DNA from 3 places in the Acinetobacter guillouiae genome. Region 2 is predicted to be linked to each of the others. Evidence: predicted binding sites of a transcription regulator. Region 2 holds the regulator's gene; each other region holds the start of a gene.
The links. Region 2 encodes PhoB, which activates phosphate uptake and scavenging genes when phosphate is short. Its sites were predicted from a motif close to TGTCATNAANCTGTCATAA; they were not measured.

Region 1 (11,209 bases), 2.1 Mb from region 2:
TTGGTTAATATTCCAATACTTCTGTGTAATGCGATGAGAGGACGGAGAAAGTTAAGTCAGCCTGGCGTTGGTTGTCCAGGTGAAAGGCAGTAGGCATGCATCTTAGGCAAATCCGGGGTGCTCTATGCTGAGAGCTGATAGCAAGCTAGTTTACTAGCGAAGTGGCTGATACTATGCTTCCAGGAAAAGTCTCTAAGCTTCAGTTACACAGGAATCGTACCCTAAACCGACACAGGTGGTCAGGTCGAGTAGACCAAAGCGCTTGAGAGAACTCTGCTGAAGGAACTAGGCAAAATGGTACCGTAACTTCGGGAGAAGGTACGCTGCTGACGGTGATAGGACTTGCTCCTTGAGCTATTGGCAGCCACAGAAACCAGGCCCCTGCAACTGTTTATTAAAAACATAGCACTCTGCAAACACGAAAGTGGACGTATAGGGTGTGATGCCTGCCCGGTGCTGGAAGGTTAATTGATGGGGTTAGCGTAAGCGAAGCTCTTGATCGAAGCCCCAGTAAACGGCGGCCGTAACTATAACGGTCCTAAGGTAGCGAAATTCCTTGTCGGGTAAGTTCCGACCTGCACGAATGGCATAATGATGGGGGCGCTGTCTCCAGCAGAGGCTCAGTGAAATCGAAATCGCCGTGAAGATGCGGTGTACCCGCGGCTAGACGGAAAGACCCCGTGAACCTTTACTGCAGCTTGACATTGAACTTTGATCTTACTTGTGTAGGATAGGTGGGAGGCTTTGAAGTAGTGACGCCAGTTGCTATGGAGCCATCCTTGAAATACCACCCTGGTAATATTGAGGTTCTAACTCTGTCCCGTTATCCGGGACGAGGACCATGTCTGGTGGGTAGTTTGACTGGGGCGGTCTCCTCCTAAAGAGTAACGGAGGAGTACGAAGGTGCGCTCAGCGTGGTCGGAAATCACGCGTAGAGTATAAAGGCAAAAGCGCGCTTAACTGCGAGACCCACAAGTCGAGCAGGTACGAAAGTAGGTCTTAGTGATCCGGTGGTTCTGTATGGAAGGGCCATCGCTCAACGGATAAAAGGTACTCTGGGGATAACAGGCTGATACCGCCCAAGAGTTCATATCGACGGCGGTGTTTGGCACCTCGATGTCGGCTCATCTCATCCTGGGGCTGAAGCAGGTCCCAAGGGTATGGCTGTTCGCCATTTAAAGAGGTACGCGAGCTGGGTTTAGAACGTCGTGAGACAGTTCGGTCCCTATCTACCGTGGGCGTTGGAAATTTGAGAGGATCTGCTCCTAGTACGAGAGGACCAGAGTGGACGAACCTCTGGTGTACCGGTTGTGACGCCAGTCGCATCGCCGGGTAGCTATGTTCGGAAGGGATAACCGCTGAAAGCATCTAAGCGGGAAGCCTACCTCAAGATAAGATTTCCCTAGGACTTTATGTCCTCTAAAGAGCCGTTGAAGACTACGACGTTGATAGGTTGGATGTGGAAGTGCGGTGACGCATGAAGCTGACCAATACTAATTGCTCGTGAGGCTTGACTATACAACACCCAAGCAGTTGTATACGAAGCATCATTTGATTCATAAAAGATCAAACATACTTGATTTAGTTGTAAAGCTAGTTACAATACCCAACTCAAATGTTCTGTTAAACTCATTTGGTACGAAGTAAGGCATTTAAATAAGACCCGAACAAGTCCATAACAGTTTGCTGGCGACAATAGCAAGAGTGAACCACCTGATCCCTTCCCGAACTCAGAAGTGAAACCTCTTAGCGCTGATGGTAGTGTGGGGTTACCCATGTGAGAGTAAGTCATCGCCAGCTTTTAAATCTAAAACACCCCGATCTCTAACGAGAGCGGGGTGTTTTTTTATGTGCGGAAAAAAAATAAATAGTAAGAATAAGATATAAATTTTGCTGTTTCACTTCCTCATCAAAATATAGCAAAGTAGGATAGAGTTAAGACTAACTATAGTTATTGGTTGTTTAGGCAGAATAGAAAGAAGAATGACATTTAACGGAAATAGATAAAATGCACTGCTTTAAAACCTAGCTATACTTCAACATATTTCCTTATTCTTATGAAATTTTCTTTCCTTCGTCATAACTTGAAAAATGGAAGCATCAACTGAATAAATTTATGCAATATACAGTTAAATGGATTGAGCTTAAAATCCATTTTTATTTCTGTTAGGTGTTCTTATGCAATGGGTGGTCGCTGAAACATATTCATTTCCTTACGAGGCTCAGATTGCCAAAACGCAATTAGAAGCAGCTGAAATTCCAGCACGTATTGAAAATGAACATACTATTAATATGGATTGGCTTTACTCCAATGCTTTGGGTGGTGTGCGACTGTTAGTTCCTGAAAGCTATGCAGAAGAGGCTAAAGCATTACTTGCCCAAGATTTTAGCCAAGAATTAGAACAACAGTTTGGAGCAAGCGAAAGTTGCCCTCATTGTGGTAGTCGCGATATACAGCCATATACCGAAGGAAAACGTCCCGCTTATTTGGTTTTTCTATTGCTTGGTTTTCCGCTCTTTTTTTATAAAAATGGAACGAAGTGTAGACAGTGCCAACATTTTTGGTGTTAGAGCTCTATTGGAAAGTCGGCAAGATATTTTAAATAAGCAAACTTTAGATCAAATAAATTACTTACTAGAAAATATCGTAAAATTTGATTAACAAAACCAACGCATCATTCAACAGGATTTTGAAGTTGAAGGGATAGTCAAAGACTATGTGGATTTTCATATTGAAGAATTAGGTGATGATTGCTTAGAAAAAATTGGGATTTCTAATCCATCAACTGATTGTGGTCAAAATAGATCATCAAGGTCATTTAGATCATCTAAGTATCTAAGTTGGGAAAGTTGAAATATAGAGCTAAATCTAATATGTTCATATTTTGCTAAAATGAAACAAAGGCTAAGCTTTAAGCTTGATATATTCTGTGTTGAGTTTATATGCTTATTTGTACAAGTATAAGTAATTAATATTTGCTGAAAGCTGAATCGTACAATTTAAAAATAATGGATCAACATGGATAGAAATACTCCCATTTATGTTTCTTTAACAGGTACAAATAGCCATCAGATAAAAATTCCTGCTGGGCAAGGAAGCTTCTCAATTGGTCGAATCGGCATGGACAAGAAAAAGTTTGATGTTCTTGTTGAAGAAAATGCTGTAATCAATTGGGATGCTTTTAATACTTTTTATACGCCACATGGTCAACAAAATGCGCATTTACATCCTTATGGAGATTGGCCAAGATTTTTTTATTATTGGGGAAATGATCAAGGTTTTACTGAATGGTCGAAGAAAAGAGTAATAGAAGATTTTTCTTGGCGACCTACGCAAGCAATTTGTCTAGATTTAAGTCATGCTCAAATTCATAACTTTTCAATTAAAGCAGATCAACATCCAATCACATTAGTTTTAAATCATGCTGATGGTGAGAATAAGAAGGGGGTATATTCGCTTCATTTGGCTGGTCATATTGAGCATTTTGAAATTATTACCACAGCAGCATATCCCCATATGAGAATAGAGCCAACGACAAGCAAAGATCCAATGGTAACGGCATACCATCTTCCTGTTATGAAAAATTTAACGGCTATAACTTCGTTAGATTTAACTGTTAAACCTTTAGGTCAAGCTTTTGATTGTGAAAGCTTATTACAGTTTCCTAATTTAAAAAATCTAAACTTAACTGGGAATATAACCAATACAGCAAGTCTAAAACAACTTCAGCAACTTGAACGTATTGGAATACGCTATGCCGTAAATTTGGAAGGCTTTCCAGCTTTAAATACTTGGGAAAACTTAAAGTCCTTCATTGGATGGAATATTGATGAAAAAACAGGGAAAAGGTTAAATGCTGAATTAAAGCATTTAGTTAAAGAAAAACAATTGGATTATTCGTCGGTGTCTAAACTGAGGAGTTCAATATGGTTTACCACTGAATATGGAATTCCATTTGAAAACTGGGAAAGCAATAATGCAAAAATTGCGATCAAAGCATATAAATCTGCTTTAAAAGAAATCTCCAAGGCGAAGACAAAACAAGATGTGAAAGGTGCAATTATTGAACTTGTTGAGATAATTAATACATTGCCCAATATTGAAACTGTTGAAAGAGAAGATACTGGTCTTGCTGTACTGCAACTGGTTGAAGCTTCAACATTCGATATAGATCAAGAAACAGTGAATGCTTGGTTTGATGAAATACGAGATTTTTAAAATATTCTGTTGTTAAGTAAAAAACGGCAAGATTTCTTGCCATTTTTTAAAATTAAGATTAGAAGCTATATCCCGTAACTTACGATCGCCACGACGATTTTTCTGTCGTTGCAAAAATATATTCAGCTTTTAGTTGGATCGGTGTAGAAAGAATTGCATATGCAGAGAACTCCATTGAATTATCCGTGCCAGACTATTTAATCAATCCACTTCAGTATGCCCAAAAAGCGGATTTGGTTGCACTTGGTGGATAATGTTATGTTAGTAAAGGCTTAAAATTAGGCAGTAAAATAAATGATAAAACAGCAAGAAAAACTGAGTCCATTGCAAATTGAAAACCTATTAAAAACCTTAGCACAGCGTTTTCAGCAGCATACAGAACGACATGCACAAATGAGCTGGGATTTTGTCCAAAAACAACTTTTGCTTTGTCCTGAAAAGTTATGGGCTTTACAACAAATGGAAATGACTGGCGGCGAGCCAGATGTGGTTGTTTTACCGAACACAGAAGGTGTGTATTTTTTTGATTGTGCAATTGAGTCGCCAAAAGGAAGGCGTAGTCTGTGTTATGACCGAGATGCATTACTCAGTCGCAAGGATCATCCTCCTGAAGATACGGTGATCGACTGGGTAAATAAGCATGCCTTAGCACTAATGACGGAACAACAGTATTATGCTCTACAGCAAATATTCAATTTTGACTTAAAAACATCCAGCTGGGTCGAAACACCAACGATATTACGTCAGCAAGGTGGGGCGATCTTTTGTGATCAGCGTTATGGGCGTACATTTACCTATCATAATAGTGCTGCCTCATATTATGCAAGTCGTGGGTTTCGAACCTATATCAAACTTTAATTGTTAAAAATTGACAGCGTGGAATCCTAAGATTCTGTCGAGCTTGTTTGTATTTTTGGTGTTTAGATATAACTCTTGTTATATCCTACATACTGATATTTAAATTAATGATTTTCAGTTTTGGTTTGGGGAGCTGTATGCCTATCCAACGATGAAATTCATGTTGCTAAATGATAGATCTGTCATGGATGATGAAACGATACGTGCGTTATTTATAAGAGCGCTAAATTTATATGATGGTTACTCAGCTAATGGATATGTATTTTATAAAATGAGCTTTTGAATAATTGAGTCGAAAAAAAACGGCAAGATCACTTGCCGTTTTTTATTAAAGGTTCGGATTAGAAGTTATATTCCATACCTAAACCAATAACAGTTTTCTTTTTCTCTGGTGTAGATGTAGTTGACCAATCACGCTTTTGTTGACCAACAACACCGTAGAAGCGAGCTTGCTTGTTGATGTTGTAATCCGCGCCAATCCCGTAAAGGTCTTGTTTACGATCATCACGGCCATCTAGTTCTGTCGTTGCAGAAATATATTCAGCTTTTAGCTTAATCGGTGTAGAAGGAATTGCATATGCAGCAGTGATGCCATAAGCATTTTCTTTCAAGCCTTTGAACGATGTTACTGTAGTACCAGAAGTGGTTGCAACAGTATCATCAGACGGTTTAGCAGTTTGCCATAATGCACCAAATACTAAGCCATCAAGACCCGCAGGTTTCAAGTCTACAGAACCTGTAACACGGATTGCGTCAGAGTAGATTGTGTTACTACCTAATTCAGAGTTATATGCATTATATTTAGATGCAACACCGAAGTTACCTGCAACAGCAGCAGCAAAACCGTAGTCTTTGTTGTCATAAGTAAGTGATGTAGAGATACCATCACCGAAACTATCACGGCTACCTTTTTGACCTTTAGCATCATTTTTTAAAGCAGATGATTCTTCACCTTGCTGAAACATGATGTTGAAAGCTAAACCAGCCAATAATTTTTTATCTGTTTCAAAACCGATCACGTTTTTTAAACGATCTTCACCAACTAAAATCGCAGTCATATCGAGTTCGTTGTGATCGTTGAAGATATCTTGGTTGTTGCCAGCAGCATTTTTGAAATATGAATCAAACTGACCAACTTTTAACGTTGCGATACCGTCTGATTTAATCCCCACGAAACGGTTACGGTTGGTGAAAGCATCGCCATCACCATCAGCACTGATTTGCCATTCTGCCAAGTAAACAGCAGACAATTTATCTGTTAATTTCTCTTCGCCTTTAACACCAATACGAGAAGCGTTAGAGTTTACTTTAGTTACGCTTTCGTCTTTAAAGCCATTCTTATCAATTTGATCTAAAGTTACGTTGAATTTACCATACAATGTTGGCGCTGCTTGAGCTGCGCTTATGCTAAGGGTGGCGATTGCTGCAGCGAGTAGCACTTTTTTCATTGAGATTTCTCCAAAACATGTTCAATGGGTTTGCAGTTACTTTTTTTATTCAGTAAGTGTGGGTTTGTGCACTACTTACTAACTTGCATGCAGTATCTGTAAACTTTGTTACATATCAGTGAAGAAAAAATGACAATTTAATGACGCGAATTTAACATTTGTGTAATTTAAATAAAAAAATGAGGCTTGATTAGCCCCATTGATTCTAAAAAGTTTTTTAATTAAGCCAGTGCAGTCTTAATTTTTTCAGCAAACCCTTTAATTTTTTCTTGATCGCCCATTTGAATAGCATGACGACCTAATTCATGCACCGAGCTCGGAATCAAATGAAAGTGTACATGAGGTACAGTTTGTCCAGCAGCAGCTCCAGAAAGTTGCATCAATACAATACCTTGAGTATCCAAAGCTGTTTCAATTGCTTGCGCTATTTTTTGCACAATCTTGATTGTATAAGCTGCAATTTCAGGATCTAAGTCGAGCAATGTCACTGCTGGCGTCTTCGGAATAATCAGGGTATGCCCATCGGCTTGCGGCATGATATCCATAAATGCAAGCACATGATCATCTTCATAAACTTTAATTGCAGGAAGTTCACCACGTAAAATTCGTGCAAATATATTCTGATCATCATAAGCCATGTTTATTTCCTTGAAGGTGTGAATGTGATTATTTACAGTTCAATTCTTTCTGACGTTCCTTGATAGAGTCAAGTTTTTGCTGCTCTTTTTCAGAAAATTTAGGCTTACTTGTATAACAATTGTCATTATTATATTTTGCTTTTGCTTCAGGATCTTTAAAACAGAATCCTTTTGATGCATAAATGACATTGTAATCATCTTGCAATTTTTTACATTCTTGGGTGTTATCAGCAAAAGCGTGACTAGCGACTAAAATAGATAAACTAGAAAGTGTAGCAATTACATATTTATTCATGATACGACCTCGAAATTGACATATTTACATGTCACTTAATGTGATTATAAGGTTTAGTTGTGATTATTCAATGACGAAAAATTAATCTAATGTAATTTTGCTCCATGATTCATACATTTTTACGGCGGTAGAAAAATCGCTATCAGGCTCTGAAAGACTATTGGCGGTGGTAATTAAGCTTTGTGTTAAACCAAGAATAGGTGCTGATAATCTTGCATCACGAACTAAATCAATGGCAATACCTGTATCTTTTGCCAAGAGTGGTAAAGCAAAGGTCAGTGGAAAGCTGCGATTGAGGATGCGTTGCGGTAGTGCAGTTTCAGTCACACCACTTTTACCACTAGATGCATTGATACAATCAAGTGCTTCATTTAAATCTACCCCATGTGCTTTCAGCGTGGTAAATCCTTCAGCGGCCGCACATAAATGAACCGCCATCATCATATTATTTACAGCTTTTACTGCAAAGCCTGCGCCTGAGTCACCGACATGTTTAATTAATTTACCCATCGCTTGCATTGCAGGTAGGGCAATTTGAAATGCTTCTGCCGAACCGCCGACCATAAAGGTCAGCGTTGCATTCTCAGCACCAATGGTTTGACCACTTACAGGTGCATCTAAGAAGTGAATATTATTTTTGAGAAGATACTCAGACTGTCTACGCGCAGCATCAGGTACACCACTGGTACAATCGACCCAAATCGCGCCATTTTTGATTTTTAAATCTTGGATTAAATCATCAATATCTTGGCTGGTTGGTAAACATGAAAAAATAATATCAGCTTGTACCGCTTGATCGAGTTCGACAGCTTGAGTACCAAACTCAGTTGCATGTTGCTTAGCCTTTGCAAAATTTCGATTCCACACATATACGGTATCAAAATGTTTGGGTAAATGTGCTGCCATACGATAGCCCATTGCGCCTAAACCAATAAATGCAACTGTAGTCTTCATATCTATCTCTTAAATTTTTGTCGATCTTTGTTCTAACCATCTGGACAGTGTAGGCCAAAATTCATCCGCACTTTTTTGACTAGACATTAGCCCTAAATGTCCCCCAGGAATAAGAGTAAACGTGACATCACTACTCTTTGTCAATTCGCTTAAAGGCTTAACTGCATCTGCGGTGACCATTTGATCATTTTTTCCAGCCCCAATCATCAGTGAACAGTCGATATTGCGAAGTTCAATTTTGTGGTTACTGAGCTGAATTGCCCCATTTTTCAGTGGATTTTGCAACCAAACATTAAATAACATGTCTTGATTGACACCACCGGGGTAATCCACCATGTGATTTAAAAAATTTCCAAGGGTAGCGTGTTCATGCAACAGCTCCTTGTCGTCTAAATTTAGCAACAACTGTTTATGACCTTCATACCAGCCTTTTGGATCTAAAATCTTAAAACCAATGGCATTGAGTAAGCCCGGGGTATGGATCAGTTTTTTCGGTAAACCACCTTTATATAAAGTATCTTTCAGTTTTTGATTCTTTATAATCAGATTATTTATTTTTTGATAAAGTTTACCGATGCCACCCGATGCATAACTGTCAATTGGGCTGGCTAGGATAATTAAGTTTTTAACATAATTAGGTTGGCGTAATGCTGTGTAAAGTAATACAAAAATACCGGCCATACTCCAGCCATGTAATGAAATTTGCTCACTTTGAGCATGTTCTCGGATTTTATTAATGCAAAGTGGTATAGCTTCATCAATAAAGTATAAAAAGTTTAAGTTGCGATCCTGATAACTGAGTTTCCCCCAGTCCAATAAATACACATCATAGCCTTGTTCGGTAAAATATTTAACGAGTGAACGATAAGGGTAGAGGTCATAAATAGCCATATTGATCGACAATGGTGCTGTAAAAACCAAAGGTTCCTTAAATTTTTTTTCAGCAGCTGCGTAGTAACGCACTTTGGTTTGATGATGCTCCGCAATAATTTCATAAGGGGTACTTTGAGATAAAACCAATGACTTACCATTGAAGATACGAGTGGTTAGATTCTTCAATTTGGATTTGCGCTGTTGGAACTTAGCTGATACTTGTGTCATAAGCGGTGATTGTCTCATTTTTATGCAGATTTAAGCGAAGTGTATGTGATAATTTACGATTTTACCTTGACCTTAAATACATAGGGCGCTCAAAATGTTGGCAATATTTTACAAAGGCAGTTTTTGGACTGAGTAGTTGAAATGAGCCAGCACGACGACATTGAATACCAACTTGATACTTTAGCGATTCGTACAGGTCATACACGCAGTTTTGAAGGTGAACATAGTGAGCCAATTTTCCTCACTTCGTCATTTGTGTATGAAAATGCAGCGGAAGCAGCAGCAAAATTCTCTGGTGCTGAACCAGGTAATATTTATTCACGTTTTACCAATCCAACTGTAGCTATGTTTGAAACGCGTTTAGCTGCACTAGAAGGTGGTGAGCGCGCTGTGGCAACAAGTTCAGGTATGGCTGCAATTATGGCCGTTGCAATGTCGTTCTTAAAAGCAGGCGATCATGTGATTTGTTCACGTGCTGTTTTTGGTTCTACAGTTTCATTATTTGAAAAATATGTCGCTAAATTTAATGTCGCAGTGACTTTTGTTGATTTAACTGATTTAACCGCTTGGCAAGACGCGGTCCGTCCTGAAACTCGATTACTATTTGTTGAGTCACCATCAAATCCCTTGGCTGAAGTCGCAGATATTCAAGCATTATCAGATTTAGCACATGCAAATGATGCTTTATTGGCGATTGATAATAGTTTTTGCACACCAATTTTACAGCGTCCATTACAATTTGGTGCAGATTTAGTGATTTACTCTGCCACCAAATATCTAGATGGACAAGGTCGTGCACTGGGTGGTGCTGTGGTTGGTAGTCACAAATTACTTGAAGAAGTATTTGGTTATGTTCGTACCACTGGCCCATCGATGAGCCCATTCAATGCATGGGTCTTTTTGAAAGGTTTAGAAACCTTAAGACTGCGTATGAAAGCGCATTCTGAAAGTGCACAAAAAATTGCCGAGTGGCTGGTTGCTCATCCAAAAGTGGAAAAGGTTTATTTTGCTGGCTTAGCAGATCATGTTGGGCATGAGTTAGCAGCCAAACAACAAACTGGTTTTGGTGGAATCGTTTCTTTTGAAGTGAAAGGTGAACGAGAAGGTGCTTGGAAAGTTATTGACCATACACAATTTATCTCGATTACAGGTAATTTAGGTGATGCTAAGTCAACAATTACCCATCCAGCAACAACGACTCATGGTAAGCTTTCTCCTGAAGCAAAAGCAGCAGCGGGTATTCGTGAAGGTTTAATCCGTTTGTCTGTTGGTTTAGAAGATGTCGATGATATTATCCGTGACCTTTCTCATGGATTAGATTTAATTTAAGATAAGCAAAATTTGCGAAAGAGTTTCTTTCATTTTCTTCTAGGCTTTTGAAAATACGAGCCATGAAACTGAAAGACAGAGATTTAATTTAGGACTTTTGTTCGGAGTATTTTATGAACATTAATATGCTTATGCAGCAAGCGCAACGTATGCAGAAAGATATGGAAAGCAACGTTAAAAAGGCAAAAGAACAACTTGCCCAAACTGAAGTGAATGCTGAAGCTGGTGGCGGTTTGGTAAAAGTTACAATGACTTGCCGTAATGTTGTTAAGCGTATCGAAATCAGTCCAGATTTGTTGCAAGACGATCCAGATATGATTGAAGACTTGATTGCAGCAGCAATGAATGACGCGGCTCGCCAAGCTGA
Region 2 (11,209 bases):
TCTTCAGGGGTATGGGCAGTATTTGAAGTATTTGTCTGAGTTATATGACTAAGTTCGGACTCTACATCTGATAGTATTTGAATATTTCTTTCTTGAAATTCTTTAAAATAGGTTGTTACTAACTCCTCACATCCATTAATTGCCCCATTCAATACTGTCATCTGTCTTTTGAGTTGAGCATCTTCCTGATGATCAGGATATCTTAGGAAATGATCAATTTCCCCCCACGCCTCATCAAGAATAGATCTAATTTGAAGTTCAAGTTTAAAATTATGAGGAAAATTAGCATCAATAATATAATGTGTTGATCTATATTTAGATGCCTTTTCAGATCTAATGTATTTTAATTTAGTTCCATTAATTTCTTTTAAATAACCATCATCATAATAATAAGATAAATCATCTTCAGGTGCATGATAAATAATAATATTTTCATCTTTATTTATTCTAAAATTACTACAAACATAACCATCTACTATTTTCCAATGATGTTTAAACAAAAATATAGCTCTAAGGCCTACTAGATCTGTAATAATTTCTTTGTAATTTTTAACATTAATCGATAAGTATTTAGATTTATTGTTTTTCTCTTTAATTGCTTCTTTTCTTTTTCTGACTATTTTAGTTAGAAGATGAATAGGATCTTTAACTCTCCAACGAACTGAGTTTATTTCATCACAAAACTGTAACTTATTACTTAAATAAACTCCTTCAGTTTCTAATTCTTTTAAGGATTTTGAATAGTCATTATAAATATCGATAAGCTCTTTAGAGGTAATGTTTGCCAGTTTTAACTCCTCAACTGATAAATCTTTTGTATCTTTAAAGTAATCCTGAATATTGTCCATAACTATATTTTCTCAAAATTTGAATTAAGGTTCTAATTAATTAAAAATTATATACTTTTTATGTAAAATCTCTTTCATAAATCAAAAAACGTACATCTTTTTGTTCAATATTCATCCTGCAAAATTTAAGATTTTCAAGCATAATCTGTATATGAAATATCTCGACTCAAAAAAGCTTTCTGATTCTCAGTTTAAGCGTTATACAGGCATATCTCGTTCAACATTTTCTCTAATGGTTGAACAAATGCAGATGCAAATTCCTTCTAAAGGCAGGCCACCAAAACTATGTCTTGAAGATCAGGTATTACTCTGTTTAAGCTATTGGAGAGAATATCGAACCTTATTTCATGTTGCTGCAAGTTATGGTGTATCAGAGCCAACAGCTTCCAGAATTGTTCGTCAAGTTGAAGATAATTTAATTCAGTCAGGTTTGTTTAATTTACCCAAAGATATCCCCGAAGGGGAAGGTATAGACTGGAATGTAGTGATCGTAGATGCCACTGAAATTCCAATTCAAAGACCTAAAAAAACAGAAGAAAAGTTATAGTGGTAAGAAAAAGGCTCACACATTTAAGGTGCAAGCGATCATTCATTGTAAAACTCAGCAAATACAAAGTTTATGCATGAGCAAAGGCGCTGTACATGACTTTGAACTGTTCAAACGCAATCTGCATTTAGTCCCAACAAATTCATTTATTCTTGCAGATAAAGGTTATCAAGGGATTTATGCTATATATCCCAATAGCTTGTTACCGTGCAAGGCTAAAAAACGTTGTGAATTAGATCCTTTGCTAAAAACATATAATCGAGAAATTAATAAAAGAAGAATAGTCATTGAACATGTATTTGGTACATTAAAAACTTTCAAAATCCTTGCAGAGCGTTATCGAAATAGAGGGAAAAGACTTGGCTTAAGATTCAATTTGATTGCAGGTATTTATAATTTAGAACTGAGTAAAAAGTGATTTATGAAAGAAGTCTGTAATATTCAAAATTTGAAACATGAATAAAAATTTGTGAATTTCTCTCCATTTAACATAATGGTCGTTATGCGAAGCCAAACCCTACCCGCTATTATCAATATAATACGAGCTATAAAGCCCGTACATCATCTTAACTCCCTTCAATATATTGTGTAACAAAAAATTACTATCTGTATTAAACACAACTTTATTGATCTTGAACACCCATCGCCCCCTAACCAATAGATTACTTAATCCTATTCAGCTCCTTAAAACGACCTGCTAAACTGCCACCAACGCATTTATAAAATCAGTCTGGTCATGATCGAAATCCACTCCAAACTCCCTGCTCAAGGCGTCACCATTTTTAGCATCATGACCGCTATGGCACATCGTCTTAACGCCCTTAACTTGTCACAAGGTTTTCCGGACTTTGATACACCACCTGCGTTGCTACAAGCACTGAGCCAAGCAACGTTGGACGGTTTTAACCAATACGCTGCTGGCGATGGTTTATTCGCGCTAAGAGAACAACTGGCGCAACTGTTTTTAAAACGTGATCAATTACAACTTGATCCAGTCACAGAAATCACCATCACCCCGGGGGCAACGATCGGGATTTTTAGTGCAATACAAGCCATCATTCATCAAGACGATGAAGTGATTATTTTTGATCCAAGCTATGACAGCTATGCACCAAGCGTGCAATTGGTCGGTGGTAAAGCCATTCATATCCCACTCAATGCGCCTGAGTTTTCCGTGGATTGGAATCAAGTCAAATCTGCAATTACAGATAAAACCCGTATGGTAATTGTAAATACTCCACACAATCCAACTGGGGCGATTTGGTCTAAACAAGACTGGTTAAATTTAATTGAACTGATTCAAGATAAAAATATTATTGTGCTTTCAGACGAAGTCTATGAGCATTTGATTTTTGACGGTGAAAAACATTATTCAGCATTGTCATTTCCAGAGCTCAGAGATCGTAGTTTTGTGGTCGGTTCTTTTGGTAAGACCTTTCATGTGACAGGATGGAAAACAGGTTATTGCATTGCAACACCAGCGCTTATGAAAGTATTCCGTCAAATTTATCAATTTGCCAACTTCTGTGGCGTAACCCCCGTGCAAATGGCACTTGCTAATTTTATGCAACAGCATCCTGAACATATTGATGGGCTATCAAGCTTCTATCAGCAAAAGCGTGACCTGTTTATTTCAGGTATTGCGAATTCAAAATTCAGTTTAATTCCCTCTCAAGGTACATTCTTTCAAAATGTCGACTACAGCCAAATTCGCCCAGATTTAAATGATGTAGAGATGTGTAAATTCTTAGCGGAAGAACATAAAATTGTGGCGATTCCAGTTTCTGTTTTTTATAAGCAAGCCCCTAAAAACTTACGTTTAGTGCGTTTTTGTTTTGCTAAAAAGGAACAAACTTTAATTCAGGCCTGTGAAATTTTAAATCAAATTTAATCCCGATCCATACAGATCATCTTTTTAAAATTAAAGCCTGAGTTACTGAAATACTCAGGCTTTTTACTCAGCGTTTGTTATATTATCAATAAGATAAAGACACTCGAAATAGACAGTAGAATAAAAGATGCCAGCTCGTCCCGATATGCTTCACCAACCCAAGTTCTGGAAGGTTTTTTTAATCTTCCTCGGCCCACTGATTCTAACCAATATTCTGCAAAATCTATCTGGAACAATTAATACCATTTTTGTTGGGCAGATGCTCGGTGTAGAAGCGATTGCCGCAATTTCGGTATTTTTTCCGATTCTATTTTTATTGCTGGCTTTTGTGATTGGTCTATCTACAGGCGCAACTGTGCTGGTTGGGCAAGCGTGGGGCGCCAAAGATATCGAAAAAGTGCGTACCATTGTTGGCGCATTGTTATTTATGACCCTGATTGGTGGATCAATCATTGCCTTTTTAGGGGTGTTTTTTGCCAAAGAAATTCTATTGCTTTTGGGTATAGATCCCAAAATCATGCATCTTGCACTGCCCTATGTTCAATGGATGTTAATGAGTAGCCCTTTTCTATTCATCTATATCACCTACACCTCTATTTTACGTGGTGTGGGTGACAGTACTACACCATTGATGGCATCAAGTCTGACGATCATTGTGGGCGTCATTGTAACGCCAGCCTTGATTGGCGGTTATTTTGGTCTACCTAAGCTCGGCATTATTGCTCCAGCGATTGCCAGTGGCTTAGGCTTTATTTCGACCTTAGCTTTTCTCTATATCTATTTGAATAAAAAAGATCATGCTTTAAGACCAGATTCAGCGTTAATCCAGCATATCCGCTATCACCCACAATTTAGTCGCAGTATTTTGCGTTTGGGCGTGCCGACAGGTATTCAAATGGTGACCAACTCGGTCGCAGGTCTGGTGGTGATTGGACTGGTTAACCAACATGGTGCACATGCAACAGCGGCCTATGGCGCCGTCAACCAAGTGCTCAACTATATCCAATTCCCTGCTTTGTCGATTGCCATTGCAGGTTCCATCTTCGCCGCTCAAGCCATTGGTGCTGGGAAATCTGAACTGCTGGCAAAAGTGACGCGTACAGCGCTGCTGAGTAATATCGTGATTACAGGCTCATTGGTACTCTTGGCCTATATTTGTTCAAAATATTTGATGGCGCTGTTTATTACAGATCCATCGGTGATTGAATTGGGTCAACAATTATTATTTATCGTGTTGTGGTCGATTATATTCTTTGGTGCCAGTGCAATTTTTGCCTCAATCATGCGGGCCAGCGGAACCGTAACTGTTCCTATGATTTTTAATATTTTATCCATCCTGCTCATTGAAGTTCCATGTGCTTATTTATTTAGTCAGTGGTTTGGTTTACAAGGCATTTGGTATGCGCTTGCACTGACCTTTTTCAGCTTATGCTTAATGCAAGGTTTGTATTACCAATTTGTTTGGAAAAAGAAAACGATTGAGATCTTAATTTAAATGCATCGGCACTTTGCCCATACATTTAAATCAATAATGTTGAGCTTTATCGAGATGATTTTAATCCTTTCGATAAAGCTCAATTACTTTAAGCTCCGACTGCCCTAATAACTTGCTTTTATTACGCTCAAACACTTGTTGAATTGCTGGATCATTCGGATCAAAGACTAAGGCTTGCGGTAAAATTTGCTGCTCATTGAGATAGCTTTCAGCAAATAAGATTAAAATTTTTCCATTTTCCAGCAGTTCAATTTTCTGAGGTTTGGCAGGTAGTTTAAATGCAACCTTTTGGCTATTTTCTTGCGTTTGGTCAACAAGATTCAGTAGATAAATATCTAAATCTTGTTGATCTAGGGCACTATTTAACTGATTGAATCGGTTAAAATTGGCTTTCTCAGCATAATACAAATATTGATCACCTAAATAACCCATTAAAATAGGTATGCTTCTGGTGTAGATCTCTCGATAAGTATAGCGATTGTCTTCTTGCTCATCTTGATTTGTAGATGGTTCATCTTGGACGTTAATTACACTTACAATATCTGCAACACGTCGATCATAAATCCCAATTTGGTTTTCCGAATCTTGATAAAACTCAACCACTGAATGATACGCATCAACGGAATAGAGAACTTTTTCAGGTACATCAAAATTGAGTTCAAAAAAACTCAGATCCGCAGTATTCATATAAATATAAGGATGATTTGCCCAATCACCTAAAATACGAATACTTTTTTGCTCTGGTTCAAAGACCATATCGATTTCACGACAAAAGTGTTCCTGATAATTTGCTGGCAATGCGGCTGTGGTGATTTTGCCTGATTTCAACTGGATGCGTGAAATACTGTTCCCTACACCATTGTAAACATATAGATTTTCACCCTGTTTATCCAATAATAGTTTGCGTGGATAACGTTCAACTTTAAATTTTTGCAATACCTGTTTGGTCTTTAAATCGATTGCAAAAACTTGGTCATAATCCAAAGATGCCACATACATGATTTGGCCATCACGGCTTAACACCACATCGGTTGCACCGACACCTCGGCACATGTTGTGCATACAACCAGTTTCATCATAAGCTAAAGCATATTGGTAAAGCAGTTCCTCTTTGAATGAAACAAGATTAAATCGATAGACTGCATTTTTCTCTGTTTCTGTATAGTAAAGATTGTCCCCATATCGACGATAATCTCCCATTGCATTCATATTGGATAAAATAACGGTTTGCTGTGGGACAGCTTCCAAAAAGACCTGACTCTCATAGAATTTTTGAATCTTGATCTTTTGTTCATGACAATCATGGATGTACTGTTGCTTGGTTTTCCCCAAGTAGCTTCCAATATCAAGCTGCTCTTCACCATTCCACAGATAGTTACAATATTGACTGGCCTGTTGTAAATCACTGATCTGATTTTGCTGTGGCGAGGGTGCTGAACTTTGACCCTGTCCTGAAGGGATGGCAGCCATGATCGCTTTCACTCTTTTTATATTCTGTTCTGACTGTGCAGCTTGTTGGAATTTTTTGGCATAGGTTGTATGGGCTTCAAGATCATAGCTATCTAATACACTATAGGTCGCTTTAAATGCATCATAGCCTTGCAGTTGGGCTGATAAATAGTGCCCAATCAACGCCACTTTTCGATTCAATACGTCGATATTTTTTTCATGCTGCTTTTTTACCCGTTTAGACACAATTGTTGCAAACTCATCCACCTGATCTTGGTACTTGTCAATCATTTGGGTTAATAGAACGAGCTGTTTCTTCTGCGCTTCTTGAATGTCATTCATATCATGTAATGCAGATCGATAAGTACTGGCCTGATCTTCATCCAATAAAGGATAAGGTTGATCAAATCGAATGTTATCAACAATGCTACGATTAAAATGCACAACCGGTTTTAATTCTTCCTGAACTTGATCAAGCAATTGATAAATAATGGTTAAATCTGAATATAACATCGCATCCAATTTAGAAAGATCAGGATCTATTTTGCGTAATTGTTCTTGGTGAATAGCTGTTTGATATAAGTCTAGATATTGCACAGAACGATCAAAATATTGTGACCAAAATTTTCTATATTTATAATCTGCTAAGAAACCTGAATATAACCGATCATCCTCATCCTCTTTGATATATTGTGGGTAGAGTCGTTCTATTTCTGCTCTATAAAGCTCTGTATTTTCTGCCGTATCATGACTTGAATGGTCTTGTACACCAGCGACACTGTCTAAAATACTGGCATTCTCTTGATCAGTAGCAGCATAGGTTAAATGTGAGGCGAATAAAATCATACCTATACTTAGGCTTAAAATGGCTTTCTTCATAAAATGCTCAATTCAAATTATCTTTATAATAAAAATAAAAATTTAATATTTTCTGATCTATTCTAACAAATTATTGTATCAATCCCAATCCGCAGAATATTAATGAATTTAAAGCATGCTGATTTTTATTTTCAATTGATTCGATTATTTCACAATATCTAAAATGAAAAAACCGTCAGCTTGACGGTTTTTTCATTTTATAAATCAATTATTTTGGTTCTAGCTTTTTACTAAACTTGGTCGCAAAACCTGTAATTTTTTGATATCCAGTCGGTAAAATACGCTGAATTAAATCTAAGGTTTTTGCATCATTTCCAATAAGTAAACGACGTTTGTCTTTTAGTACAGCATCCAACATTTGTTGAGCAGCATCTTCTGGTGGCATACGCAATAGTTTATTAAATGCTTTTGCTGATTTGTCAGGGTTCATTCCTAAAGAACGTAAACTGTCATTCATACGCGCATCATTTGCAATATTGGTACGAATGCCGCCTGGATGGACACATAGTGCCGATACACCACACTTTTCGATATCTAATTCTTGACGTAATGATTCAGTAAAACCACGTACTGCAAATTTAGATGCATTATATGCAGACTGGGTCGGTTGCGCGGTTAAACCAAACAAGCTCGAAATGTTGATGATATGCCCATCACCTGTTTTCTTGATATAAGGCAAAAATTCTTTTGTTCCGTATACAACGCCCCAGAAATTGATATCCATAATCCATTCTAGTTCGTCATAAGATGCGCCTTCTACGGTAGAACCTAAAGCCACACCAGCATTGTTAAAAATCATGTTTACAGAACCATGATTTTGCACTGTGTCCGCAGCCCAAGCTCGCATTTCTTCAACTTTGGCAACGTTCACTTTCTTTGAGGTCACACGAACATTATATGGTTTGACCAATTCAACGGTTTCAGCTAAACCTTTTTCATTCACATCACTAATGGATAAATGACAACCTGCTTTTGCCAATAAAATAGCAAGTTGTTGTCCCATACCAGAGCCAGCACCAGTAATTGCAGCGACTTTGTTTTTAAAATTTTTCATTGTCTATCCTTTTTTAAACCCGCACAAAGCATTCAGAGTGATGTGCAGCTCACTTGCTCAATATAATTTTGACAATCATTATTGTCAATATTATATTATGATTTAGCCGATGTTTTTTTATACAAAAATTCTAGAATAGGTTTCAATGGCTTTTATTGCTAAAATAAGCGCTTCTTTGTGACAATCAAATATGACACGAGTAATTTTTTACAATGAATGAGCCACTTTCCACTGAAAAGAAAACTATAAATAAAGCTGCCAAAGAGCGTCAATTTAAAGGCATGTCCTTATCTGAGCGGAAACTTGCACGTCGAGAAAAGTTGATCGAAGCAGGGATTGAAGCTTATGGTACGCATGGCTTTTTTTCTGTCACCGTCAAAGATATTTGTAATGAAGCCAAGCTGACTGAACGTTATTTTTATGAGTCCTTCAAAAAAAGTGAAGAGCTGTTCCAAGTCATCTTTCTACAACTGATTGAACAATTACAGCAAACCGTGATGCAAGGCGTCATGCAAGCAGCACCTAATCCTAAAAATATGATCCGAGGTGGCTTAACTGCAATCTTTACCATGTTAAAAAATGATCCACGTGTGGCGCGTATTATTTATATCGATGCCATGCTGGTTCAAGAACTGCATAATCATGCCACGATCCATGAAACGATGGGCCGTTTTGACCGATTAATTCACTCCTTTGTCACCCTGATGATGCCGCATATTGAACGCAGTGAACAAGAAATTTCCTTGGTTGCCACAGGTTTAAATGGCTATGTAACTCAAATTGCGGTTCGCTGGGTCATGGGTGGGTTTAAACAATCGCTTGAAGAAATTGTCTCAGCATGTGAAATTGTATTTGTATCGCTGATTGATTCATTTTCATCTAAATAAGCTTTTTAGCCTGAACAATCCTGTCATAAAATCGTCACAAAACTATCAAATAGCAGATTTTTATGTTCAGTTTAAATAAATTTCTTTTCTCAAAATGGAACATTTATTTAAAAATGTCATGGATTATTCATCATATCGACGATTATTTGTCACATTTTTTTGCAAAAATTCGTCAACATCTTCTTTTTGCAATGATACTGTCATAATTAATCTTTGTAATAAGCCTGTCATAAATAAAAGACGGTACACCGTTCATACATAGGATATTGCGTTGTGAAAGATGACTATATATTAATCGTCGATGACGAACTTCCGATTCGAGAAATGATTCATACCTCATTGGATATGGCAGGTTTTCAATGCCTGCAAGCTGAAGATGCAAAACAAGCCCATCAAATGATTGTTGACCAACGACCATCTTTGATTTTACTCGATTGGATGATGCCTGGCGGTGTGAGCGGTGTAGACTTATGTCGTCGCTTAAAACGTGATGAAAATTTGGCAGAAATTCCAGTCATCATGTTGACAGCACGTGGCGAAGAAGATCATAAAGTTCAAGGCCTTGATGCTGGTGCAGACGACTATATGACCAAACCATTCTCTACTCGTGAATTGGTTTCGCGTATCAAAGCTGTCCTTCGTCGTGCCAATGCACTCAGTGGTGAAAAAACCATTGATGCCAATGGATTAATACTTGATCCAGTGAGCCAACGTGTCAGTTTTAGTGATAATATTTTAGAAATGGGTCCAACAGAATACCGCCTATTGGCATTCTTTATGACACATCCTGAACGTGCTTATACACGTGCCCAGTTACTTGATCAGGTCTGGGGTGGTAACGTGTATATTGAAGACCGTACCATAGACGTACACATCCGCCGCTTACGTAAAGTGCTTGAACCTTATGGTGCTGATCGCTACGTACAAACTGTGCGTGGAACGGGTTATCGCTTCTCTACCCGTGCAGATGTTGCTTTAGGTTAAGCATTCTCAAGGTAAATAAATTTCTATGTATGAACCCTACCCCGTCCCAGATCTTGCACGAGAACATAAAAAATTCCGTTACAGTAGCTTGTGGGAATTTGCAAAACAAGATTTACGCCTGCTTGGTTTTTTACTCATCATTGGCGGATTTATTGGTTTAGGGATAGGGTATTTTTGGATTTGTATTTCCATCGGTTTTGCTGTTTTTTTTCTATTTCAATTACGCTCTTTATACTTGGTCAATGAGTGGATTTCGAATCGTCCTTATGATTCTCCGCCCAATCTAGAAGGTATTTGGGGTGCGCTGCTTTTTAATGTTTATCGTGCACAACGCCAAGAACGGGTTGTTCAAGCTGAAATGGTCGGATTGATTGATCGTGCGCAATCCTCACTGATTGCTTTAGCCGAAGCTGTGGTTTTAACGGATGAATTACATCAAATTGAATGGTGGAATCCTGCTGCGGAAAGACTGTTGGGCATTCAACCGCTAGATCGTGGTCGTAATATCTTGACCATTATCCGCCAACCGAGCTTTATTGAATATTTTAATAATATCGACCAATCTCCAGATGGCATTAAAATAAAATCTTCGGTTTATGAAGAGCATTATGTACAGATTAAACTGACACGTTTTGGTAGTGAAAGCCGTTTGCTCGTCGCTTACGATGTCACACGTGTACATAATCTGGAACAGATGCGCAAAGACTTTGTCGACAATATTTCACATGAACTTCGTACCCCGCTGACGGTACTCAGTGGTTATATCGAAACCTTTACCGACCAAGAAGATTTAAATCCGCGCTGGAAACGTGCTTTTGAACAGATGCAATCGCAAACACGTCGTATGAATGCCTTAGTCAATGACTTACTCTTGCTTTCACGTTTGGAAGGCAATAAACAGATCGCAAAAAATCAAATCATCGATATGCCGAATTTGATGAATCAGCTTTTTGATGATGCACAAGCCTACAATGTCGATTATGGACATACTTTAAATTTAGATATCGACAGTCATTGTGACTTAATTGGTTCTGATGCAGAGCTTGCCAGTGCGTTTAGTAATTTAATCACCAATGCGATTAAATACACCCCTAAAGGTGGCACTGTTACAATCGGCTGGCATGATGACAGTGAACATGGTTATTTCACTGTTGAAGATACCGGGATCGGAATTG
Region 3 (11,209 bases), 820 kb from region 2:
TGTGTTGATTTTTAATGATCAAACGGGCCAAGCCATTGATGTTAATACCATAGGCTCTACAGCCGATATTCAACAACGTTATGCTGAACCTGAAGCGGTTAAAAAAGTTGGACGTCCTAAATTAGGGGTGATTTCTCGTGAAATCACTTTGCAGCAAAAACATTGGGATTGGTTAGATCAACAAAGCTCTAGTGCATCTGCTGTAATTCGAAAATTGATTGACCAAGAGTTAAATAACCCCGATTCAGCAAGTAATAAAATGTTGGCAAAACAGGCAACTGATCGTTTTATGTCAGCAATGTCAGGCAATATGCCAAACTATGAGGAAGCCACTCGTGCTTTATATCAAGGTAATCAAGCGTTGTTTTTAGAATTGATTCACGACTATCCAAAAGATTTACGGGCGTATTTGATTTTAAAAACGCAACATGCTTTTTAACTACAATATTCGTAACTATATAAAAATAAAATGCGCTAAGCCTTTGGGATTAGCGCATTTTTTATAATGATCGGCACACGATTGATCATTAAATTATTTTTGTTGTTCGGACTCATCACAAGCTTGTTTTAAACGTTGCATTGCCATCGGATCCATAGGTGCCGTCATCATTGCATGATAGTTTCGGCATTCTTTGGTCGGCTCCTGTATTTTCGATTGGTTTGAGACACAGGCTGTCAATACACTTGCAATACCAATTAGGAAAAATGTTTTCATTACATGACCTATAATTAAATCTTAACCTGAATTAAAACTAAATTTTATTGCTTGTACTGTTGCAAGTCTGTTTTGATCGGATTCCATAAATGTTAATTCTTCTTATTTTAAAACTTACACAGCCGTACTGTTTATTGAAGTTCTAAATATATTTAGCCGAGCGCTGCAAAAAGTATTACTGGACTTTTGCTTAGAATAGTAATTTAAAAATCTTTTTATTTATAACAAGATACACATTCTAAGTCTTAAATAACACAAAATTAAAAAATGCTTTAATCTATATGATATTGATTAGTTTTATCTTGTATATATTAAATTTTTTGCATAAAAAACCCACTCTGCAGTGGGCTTGTTTCAATCAATCCAATCTGTTAAAGACGAACCAATTCCACAATTTTTTCAGCCAATTCTTCAACTGCTTCTTGAGCAAATGCTACATCAGCACCCTGTTCAACATCCGTTACTACCACAACACCAGTTTGACGAAGCAATGCAACTTGATCGCTTGATAAACCTGCTTTTGCAAACGCAACAACACCTTGTTGAATCAATAAGCTTTCAAGAGATTGTGCATGTTCAAGTGCTAGAGCAGATACAGCAACCACAGCTGGTTTTTGACCTAAACGTGCAGCACGCGCTTCAGCAGTGACAGGTTCATTGTGTGCAGTCCATTCAACTGCAGCTTCAACCATACCCGCACCAACAGTCACATTACTTAAACGGTCAATAAAGATAAAAGAACCTGTATAACGACTGTCATGATAACGGTCAAATACCACTGGTGCATCAAACTCAATCGTTACATCTGCAATCGCATTTAAATCAAGCTGTTCAACTTGCATTTTTTCCAATGTGTTGACATTGGTACGATAGTTAATCTTTGCAACCTTAGCCGGAATGGTTTGTGTACCAAACTTCACATTATAAAGTTTGCCCAACACTAAAGGTTGATCAGTCATCCATACGACTGTTGCACGAGCAGAACGTGAAATGAGCGGTTGCTCACCTGCTTTGACCAAGACATTACCACGCGAAATATCAATTTCATCATTCAAGGTCAAAGTCACTGCTTGACCAGCAATTGCATGTGCTAAATTGCCATCAAAAGTGACTATTTCTTTCACTGTTGATTTCTTACCAGACGGTAAAGCCACAATTTCATCGCCAACTTTCACTTCACCTAAAGCAATCGTACCGCAGAAACCACGGAAATCGAGGTTAGGACGGTTCACATATTGCACAGGGAAGCGGAATTCATGTTTGCTTACATCATGTGTAATTTCAACAGTTTCCAATGTTTCCATCAAGGTTTTACCTTGATACCACGGCGTATTTTCGGATTTATTTACAACGTTATCGCCATTCAATGCAGAAATTGGCGAGAAGATGATATTGGCAGGTTTACGCTCACCCAATTGATTAACAAAATTATTGTACTCAACTTGAATTTCATTGAAACGCGCTTCAGAGAATTCAACTAAGTCCATTTTGTTAATCGCAACTACGATATTACGAATACCCAATAGGCTCGCAATAAAGGTATGACGACGAGTCTGTGTTTGTACGCCATAACGAGCATCAATTAAGATGATTGCAAGATCTGCGGTAGATGCGCCTGTGGCCATGTTACGGGTATATTGCTCATGCCCTGGGGTATCGGCAATGATAAACTTACGCTTTTCAGTAGAAAAATAACGATAAGCCACATCAATGGTAATACCTTGCTCACGTTCAGCTTGTAAACCGTCGACAAGCAAGGCCAAATCAGGTGCATCACCTGTTGTACCCACTTTTTTAGAATCACGGGTTACTGCTTGTAATTGATCTTCATAAATCAATTTTGAATCGTAAAGTAAACGACCAATTAACGTTGATTTACCATCATCAACATTACCGCAAGTCAAAAATCTTAACAGGTCTTTATTTTCGTGCTGTTTTAAATATGCCAAGATATCTTGGCTAATTAATTCTGATTGATGAGACATTGCTCAAAGCTCCACAATATTTTGAAATCGGTTGCTATATCTTTAAATCCTCCTAAGTCCTCCATTTTCTTGCTGGAGTTCCCCCCTCTTTTATAAAGAGGGGTTAGGGGGAGATTCATATAAAAAATACTTAGAAATAGCCTTCTTGCTTTTTCTTTTCCATCGAACCTGCTTCATCATGGTCAATCATACGACCTTGACGTTCAGAGCTTGTGGCTAAAAGCATTTCTTGGATAATTTCAGGCAGTGTTGTTGCTGTTGATTCAACAGCACCTGTCAACGGGTAACAGCCCAAAGTACGGAAACGTACCGATTTCATTTGTGGAACTTCACCTTCTTTTAAACGCATACGTTCATCATCTACCATGATCAACGTACCACTACGTTCAACAACTGGACGTTCAGCTGCTAAATACAAAGGTACCAAAGGAATACTTTCTTGGTAGATATATTGCCAAATGTCTAACTCAGTCCAGTTTGACAATGGAAATACACGGATACTCTCGCCTTTATTGACTTTACCGTTATAAAGATTCCAAAGCTCTGGACGTTGGTTTTTAGGATCCCAACGATGTTTAGCATCACGGAAAGAATAAACACGTTCTTTTGCACGTGACTTTTCTTCATCACGGCGTGCGCCACCAAATGCAGCATCAAACTGATATTTATCCAATGCCTGTTTTAAGCCTTGGGTTTTCATAATATCGGTATATTTTGAGCTACCATAATCAAATGGGTTTACGCCTGCATCTTTACCTTCTTTGTTTTGATGCACGATCAGATCAAAACCGTGTTCTTTTGCCATGTTGTCACGGAATTTAATCATGTCCTTAAACTTCCAACCTGTGTCGACATGCAACAGTGGGAAAGGAAGTTTAGCAGGATAAAATGCTTTTAAAGCAAGATGCAGCATGACAGCTGAGTCTTTCCCGATTGAGTAAAGCATCACTGGATTTTCAAACTCAGCAGCAACTTCACGGATGATATGAATACTCTCAGCTTCAAGCTGTTTTAGATGAGTAAGTCTTTCCTCAGATATAGGCATTGACAGCACCAGCTCACAAAAACGTGTACTTATTACACATATTAAAATTTATATTCATTATAGTGATTTACACCTCAACCCTTTTGCTTGTTTTTTTATATTCATATATAAAAACATCATAAGCAACAACAAGAGATCGGCATGACCACACAAATTATTGCGCTAGAACAGATTGATTTTGAGCAATGGCTTCCACTTTGGCGCGGCTATTTAACATTTTATAAATCACAACTCAGTGACGAACAAATAAGATTATCATGGAAGCGAATCACAAATCCTGAACAAGCTGATATGTTTGGTTTTGCCATCAAAGTAAATGGTCAGGTGGTTGGCTTTGTACATTTGATTGCACATATGAGCATGTGGACAGATTTACCCTATTGTTATCTACAAGATTTATTTGTGGATGAAGCTTTTAGGAATCGAGGTTTAGCACGACAATTAATTGAGCATTGTTATCAGGTCTGCGCAACAAAGTTTGACCGTGTTTATTGGCTCACTCAAGAATCCAATATTAGCGCCCAACACCTTTATGATCGTATTGCGAGTAAAACAGGATTTATCCAATATAAAAAAGCATTAGCATAAAAAAGCTCACCTTTTTCAAGTCAGCCTTTAAAAAAATTGAAGATCTGCATATCAAATAGCTCAACCAACAATTTAAAACTAAAAATCGCTTCTAGAATTTAAAGAAGCGATTTTAGCTTAGTCCCAACTTATCAAACTGTATATGCTTAAAATTAGATATATACAGCCCGACAACTCAGGGCTTAATGGCCGAATAATGCTTTATCTAAAGGAATTTCAATTCCTACAGAAGCACCTGCATCATTGCCATGTACATCAGAATCACTCACCCAGCCATTAATTTTTAATGGCATAGTCGGTTTAATATAATGTGTCCAAGTTAAATCTAATGCTTTAATTTTGTCTTTTTCTGGGAAGGCTAAGTTGATTTGCTTATCACCAAAGAGAGCAGCAGATTGGTTGACTTTGGCATAGATTGCACGACCAGATAAACGATTCATCACATCAAAGCGAATATCACCACCGACAGAAATCATTTCACCATCACCACCCATTGCATGCCCCAATGGGAAACCTTGTTGGTAATAACCATCTTTATAAACATGATGACTATAAGAAACACCTAATGGATCACCATTTGTTTCTGTATTCGCCCATTCAACATAAAGCTGGTACGGCAAATTTTTAAAACTTGAGGAATAGTCAGCACCAGCTAAATACATTTTTTTAGAGGGTAGTAAACCCGCTTCATCTTCCCCAATATATTGCCCATAAAAACTCATCGGAACATTCAGCAAAGATTGAAGATTTAAACGCGCATCAAATCCAGCAAGCTGGTTGGATGGATTACCCACCCCCGTACAGGTGCTATCTGCACACTCATTGTCTTTTCCAATAAAAGCATTCCAATAAGCTTTTGCACTTCCTGGTTGACCTTCCCCATCAATTTGGAAAGCACGTGATGCACCAATTTCTAAATAAGGTAAAGGTTGTGCAGTTAAGCGCAATCCCATTAAACGTGCATCAGGTACAGCCGTATAATCATTTAACTGTCCAGCAAATGCTTGATATTGCCAAGGACCAATCCAAGATAACCATTTAGATTCAAAAGCCTTTTGTTCAGCACGTTGTACAGTAAAACCATAAACTGGACGGCTGGCATCACCACGAATCAAACTACCATCATGTCCTGGCCCCCAATATGTTGGGATTTGACCCGCAATAACCCACTGATTCCATAGTTTTCCTGCAATGTATGAACCTTCCACATTGACATCTTGGCCGTTATCAATTTGCGGATCTTTTTCACCATTAACACGAAGCTTTGCATCCCAGTTTTCACCGCCTGCATTAAATTCTAATGAACCCACATACTGTGCTTTTGCACTATCCCCAAAAGCTTGAGGAATATTTTTTTGATCAGTTTCAGCAAACAAACCTAATTTTGCGGTTTGATTATCTGCTTTTAGTGCATTTTGAATTGAATCAATAACTTTTTGTTGGGTATTGTTTAAAACTTTTGCTTGAGATAAGGCACGTTGAATTTCATCCCCACTCATTGGCCAAGTCGATGTACTGATTTGAATCACACCTTGCTGATTTAACCAGTTCAAATCTGTGCGAAGATCTTCATTATTTAATACGATTCCCTGTGCAAATACAGGTAAAGACATTCCAAGTAATACAGCAGCACAAAGTGATTTTCTTAAATACATGCTCATTTTTCTCAAGTTTGATTTACAACCACACCTTAATTTTTTTATAAGTTTTTTTCAATGGTGAAATTGTGTTATTCATATTTTAAAATTCCATTATCCAAATAAAAAAAAGTGCACCAAAGTGCACTCATTTTCTTTTAAATTCAGATAATAACGATCATTCAGCTTTTAACATAATCGCCATCTCTAGCTTTTAAATTAAAATACTTTTAAAAATAGCCAGAATAAACCACCTGATAAACAAATCGTTGCAGGTAAGGTAAAAATCCATGCAGAAAGAATCGTTTTGACTGTTGCAAAATTCAATCCAGTTTTATTGGCAACCATGGTTCCCGCAACCGCACTGTTGAGTACATGAGTCGTTGAAACGGGTAAACCAAAACCATCTGCAGCAGCGATTGTCGACATTGCCACAAGTTCAGCAGACATCCCTTGACCATAGGTCATATGATGTTTACCAATACGCTCGCCCACAGTAACCACAATACGTTTCCAACCCACCATTGTTCCTAAACCCAGTGCCAATGCCACAGCAACTTTTACCCAGTTTGGAATATATTGAAGGAAAGAATCTAAGTTTTTGCGATATTCTTTTACCACTTTGCCTTGAGCTTCATCCATTTTTGGAAGTTGATCCGCTTTATCTAAGCGTTTAAAAGCCGTGGTGCTTAAGTACATATCATTGCGTAATGAAGATACTTCAGCTTCTGGGATATCTTTGAGATCACCAAATTTACCAACACGCTCGCCTAAATGATCAGTCAAACTGGCCAACGCAGGAACAACTTCGGGATTCATTTCTTTGGTTTGGATAAATTTAGTAATGGTTACACGCGCTTGTTCATCTGGAATATCAGCATGCTGTGCATAAATTGCCGTTGCAGTTTGACCAGACAATTGTGAGAATGACTGTAAATGCTGTTGGTCTAATCCTCTATTCAACGAATAAGCCAAAGGCACAATACCAATCAAAATCAGCATGATTAAACCCATACCTTTTTGCCCGTCATTTGAACCATGTGCAAAGCTTACACCGGTACAGGTGAAAATCAGAATCGCACGAATCAAAGGTGGTGGTGGTTTATTGCCTTCAGGGGGTTGGAACAACTCAAGTTGTTTTTTAAATATTTTTTTAACAATCAAAAAGACAATTGCTGCAAATGCAAAACCAATCAAAGGAGAAAACAGTAATGCTTTACCCACTTTAAGCACTTGATCCATGTCTACACCACTTGCACCCGTTGAAGCGTGCAAAATGTAGTTCATGATGCCTACACCCAAAATTGAGCCAATCAAAGTGTGAGAGCTTGATGCCGGAATACCTAAGAACCAAGTGCCTAAATTCCACAGAATCGCCGCAATCAGCATGGCAAAAACCATAGCAAAACCAGCGCCACTGCCTACATTCATGATCAGTTCAACAGGAAGTAAGGCAATAATTCCATACGCAACTGCGCCACTGGCAACCATTACCCCAAGGAAGTTACAAAAGCCTGCCCACATCACGGCTACAGGTGCAGGCAATGCATTGGTATAGATCACGGTTGCTACAGCATTGGCTGTATCATGAAAACCATTTACAAACTCAAAACCCAAAGCGATAAATAACGCTGTCGCTAAAAGAATCACTGAATAAAGGCTTAACGGTGGAACATGTGCTAAATCTGCACTAACTTGCACCCCAATATAAATCAAGGTAGCAATGATAATCGTCAGAAACACCGGCATAAAAAATTTCGGTGTAGGTACATGTACATTCGTCGATTTAGCAGCTTGAGACGATTGTGCAGAATCTGAGACGGGAGGTAAATTCGAATTCATGCAGAAAGTTAGCGAATATTAGAATGCGCTTATTGTTCAATTAAATTGTGACAATTATATGACAAATAGAGGTCATATGAAGTGAAATTTATAATTATTTCACCTCAGTATTTCGCTACATAAGCGACAAAATTAATATTTTTATTATTTATAATTAGTATCTTACACTGATAAATTCAATATAACTTAAGCAAAATATTATATTTCAGACTGAAATAATATTTGTAATATTTCAGACCAATTTAAGTTATTCATCATTTGGCATTACCATTTTTCATGAAATTTATGACAAATTGATGAAAAAACAAACATGCTTTTAACTTTATTTTTAAATATTTTCCAATAAATCCCGTTTACTGAATCTATGCAAGTTTAACGCCAACAATTTTCCTTTCACTAAAGTACTCTGCCTGATCAAAAAATCGTCTTGAATTGCATGTGTTAGACAAATAATGTGTGAAAAAATAAAGAGATCATCCAAGTAATTTTTCACACACTTTTTAACAGCTTGCTCTAACAGATTAAGCAATCATTCACTTTTCAATTTCTAGTTTGAATAAAAAACTCAGCGTTCTGTAAACACTGAGTTTTTGACTTAAGATCATCTCGAAAGCTAATTCTGAATGTAAATTGAATACTTGTGTCTAATTAAAATTATTTCCACTGATAGCCCATAGATACTGCACCACCAATATTGCTACGACTGTCGGCAGAAGCACCCATTTTCCAGACGATCTTATTACTGTCAGTAATCGCACTCACCCCGATTGCCACTGCAGTTTCACCTCGGTAACCCGAGACACCCGCACTAACCATACTCATACCCGCTTCAGTGGGTTGTGGTAAGTTACCTACCGCCATCGCACCTGCGATACCTGCATAAGTATCGTTACGCAAGTCATCCATGTTTTTATTGGTGTCATAGAAAGCTTGTTCCAGATTACTTACCCGAGTATCTATAGCACCCAAGGCATCCCCTACATTATGGAAAGTTCCCCCAGCGACATTATAGGTAGGTGCGCCAATCGAACCATCTTTGTTCAGTGTTGAACCACCACCTAAATGTTGCGCCACACTGCTATTGGTTTGGTGTAATTGTGAACCGTTAATGGCATCCGTAGAGCTTGAGGTAATTTCACCATTTGCTAAACCACTGACTTTATTTGTTGTCCCATCAATCGTGACTTTACCCACATTGACCTTATTCGCTGTCACTTGCTTTGCTGTGACTTGATTCGCAGTAACAGAATTTAACTGAATATCCTCTGCTAAAGCCACTTGATAGTTATTTGAACCATCTACATTGGTACTACTGTTTACAACAGTGTTCTTACCTGCAGACACGCTGGTTTTAGCACCGGCAACCTGTCCATGTATTGAAGCAATTGCATCATGCACATTGTCTTTACCTGTATTTCCAATATTACTGGTTTTGATCGTTCCATCTGGATTAACTTTTGCATTTCCGCCCAATGCATTTGCGACGCTTTCAGCGGTGTCATGTAATTGACTACCATTAATGGCCTGATCAGAATCGGCACTCACCTTACCGTCAGCCAAACCACTGATGGTATTGTTTTGTGAATCAGCCTTAATATTACCCACCGTGACCGAATCAAAACTGACATCATCTTTGGTTGCAACTTGATAATCAGTTGAGCCATCAGCCTTAGTGGTTTTGGTTACTTCAGTATTTTTACCTGCACTTACAGTTTCTGTAGAACCCTTAGCTTCATTAGCTTTAGACATTGCAGCCTTTAATTGTGCAACATTGACCGCGTCGGTATCTGCAGTACCCGCTGCTACACCAGTAATTTGACGAGTGATCCCCCTTGAGACATCTCCCACAGAAAATGCAGCTGCACTACTTCGCCATGTACTCCCTGTATTGCTAGAACCAAAACCTGTCAATGGATCAAAGCCTGCGATACCCGCCGCAGTATTAGCAACTGAGCCTTTACCAAGAGCAACACTACCTTCCAGCTCGGCACGTGTATCCGTTCCAATCGCAACAGCATCTTTACTCTTGGCAGATGAATTAAGGCCAAGCGCAGTAGCGCCATCTCCTTTTGCACTCGCACCAACGCCTACCGCTACAGCAAGTGCTCCACTTGCACCATCATTGTTATAATTACCCGCTTTGTTACCAGCATCATTGATACTCACATAATGAGTCGTATCCCCTGCACCAGCATAAAGTTTTTCAACCGCTTGGTTTGTGGCATGTAATTGTGAACCGTTAATAGCATCTGTACTGCTTGCACTAATTTCACCTGCAGCTACATTGATGATTTGTCTTTCACCACCGACTTTACCGACACTGACGACACCATTGACTGTTGATCCTACACCAGCAAAGGCATAATCCTCGCCATTAATGCTGACTTTATCTACTACAGTTGCTACACGATCTGTGGATGCGTTACCTAAGACCACACTGTTGGCTTGGGTCGTTGTGACATTATTGCCAAGGACTTGAGTATTATCTTGAGCAACGTTATTACTCGCACCAATCGCTGTAGAGTTTTTACCAGCTACATTATTCAAAAAGCCCACTGCGGTAGAAAAATCGGCTTTTGCAGATGCACCTTCACCAATAGCAACTGAAGATTTACCACCCGCTAAAGCACGACCTACAGCTAAAGCATTTTTCCCAGTTGCACCATCATTGTTATAATTGAGACCTTGAATACCCTCATCATTAACACTGAAATAATGAGTAGAAGCCGCAGCCTGAGCTGCTTTAAGTTGTGATAGGTTTACTGCATCAGTATCTTGGCTTGCCGCTGCAACATTGCTAATACGGCGTTCTTTTCCAACCGTCCCCACTGATACTTCACCACCCGCCGCATTGGCTGCAACAATTGTAGTACCTAGTGGGACATAAGCAACTTCACTGTTTACATCACGGATCGCCTCACTATTTGCACCCAAAGCAACACTGTTACTAACAGCAGCCTTAGCCCCACTGCCTAGACTGGTCGCATCATCTACATTGCTTAGCCCTTGACCCGCTGCTCGACCCAAAGCAACATTACGGTTGCCTGTAACGTTTTCACCAGCCGAATCACCGAGAGCAATATTACTGTCACCCTTGACGTTTTTACCCGCAGAATGACCTTCAGCCGTATTCTTATTACCTACAACTTCCTGACCTGCATAAGGCCCCACTGCACTATTCATATCCCCCTTAGAATATAGACCTGTCATATAGCCTAAAAAATTGTTGTAACTACCTTTTCCGCTACCACCTGTTGCATACCCCACTGAAGTATTATAGCTTCCTGTAATACTTCGGCCTGAGTGTATACCCATGGCTGTGTTCCCCTCACCAATGACATTAGTACCTGACTGCACCCCAAAAGCTGAATTGTTACGCCCTTTGACATTACTACCT

Region 1: AS4_RS12500 (porin) is a predicted target of PhoB. The motif match lies at 6,653-6,671, and genes of this name have one in related genera.
Region 3: AS4_RS04385 (inorganic phosphate transporter) is a predicted target of PhoB. The motif match lies at 7,858-7,876, and genes of this name have one in related genera.

Annotation. Positions count from the first base shown of each region.
Region 1 covers NZ_AP014630.1:2,691,330-2,702,538, reverse strand. Annotated here, with positions in the region: rRNA gene AS4_RS12525 (23S ribosomal RNA) at 1-1,518, shown strand, start outside; rRNA gene rrf (5S ribosomal RNA) at 1,686-1,800, shown strand; gene AS4_RS12515 (putative signal transducing protein) at 2,179-2,571, shown strand; gene AS4_RS12510 (leucine-rich repeat domain-containing protein) at 3,020-4,219, shown strand; gene AS4_RS12505 (DUF4256 domain-containing protein) at 4,514-5,077, shown strand; gene AS4_RS12500 (porin) at 5,419-6,525, opposite strand; gene AS4_RS12495 (HIT family protein) at 6,747-7,163, opposite strand; gene AS4_RS12490 (YARHG domain-containing protein) at 7,192-7,458, opposite strand; gene AS4_RS12485 (NAD(P)-dependent oxidoreductase) at 7,540-8,412, opposite strand; gene AS4_RS12480 (alpha/beta fold hydrolase) at 8,422-9,513, opposite strand; gene AS4_RS12475 (O-succinylhomoserine sulfhydrylase) at 9,655-10,842, shown strand; gene AS4_RS12470 (YbaB/EbfC family nucleoid-associated protein) at 10,956-11,209, shown strand, end outside.
Region 2 covers NZ_AP014630.1:126,297-137,505, reverse strand. Annotated here, with positions in the region: gene AS4_RS00580 (nucleotidyltransferase family protein) at 1-848, opposite strand, end outside; gene AS4_RS00575 (transposase family protein) at 1,000-1,395, shown strand; gene AS4_RS00570 (transposase family protein) at 1,343-1,813, shown strand; gene AS4_RS00565 (methionine aminotransferase) at 2,132-3,286, shown strand; gene AS4_RS00560 (MATE family efflux transporter) at 3,414-4,781, shown strand; gene AS4_RS00555 (YncE family protein) at 4,842-7,109, opposite strand; gene AS4_RS00550 (SDR family NAD(P)-dependent oxidoreductase) at 7,318-8,163, opposite strand; gene AS4_RS00545 (TetR/AcrR family transcriptional regulator) at 8,376-9,050, shown strand; gene phoB (phosphate regulon transcriptional regulator PhoB) at 9,324-10,034, shown strand; gene phoR (phosphate regulon sensor histidine kinase PhoR) at 10,060-11,209, shown strand, end outside.
Region 3 covers NZ_AP014630.1:945,034-956,242, reverse strand. Annotated here, with positions in the region: gene AS4_RS04415 (DUF2239 family protein) at 1-439, shown strand, start outside; gene AS4_RS04410 (hypothetical protein) at 533-715, opposite strand; gene cysN (sulfate adenylyltransferase subunit CysN) at 1,087-2,700, opposite strand; gene cysD (sulfate adenylyltransferase subunit CysD) at 2,831-3,739, opposite strand; gene AS4_RS04395 (GNAT family N-acetyltransferase) at 3,887-4,333, shown strand; gene AS4_RS04390 (capsule assembly Wzi family protein) at 4,516-5,988, opposite strand; gene AS4_RS04385 (inorganic phosphate transporter) at 6,190-7,812, opposite strand; gene AS4_RS04380 (YadA-like family protein) at 8,467-11,209, opposite strand, start outside.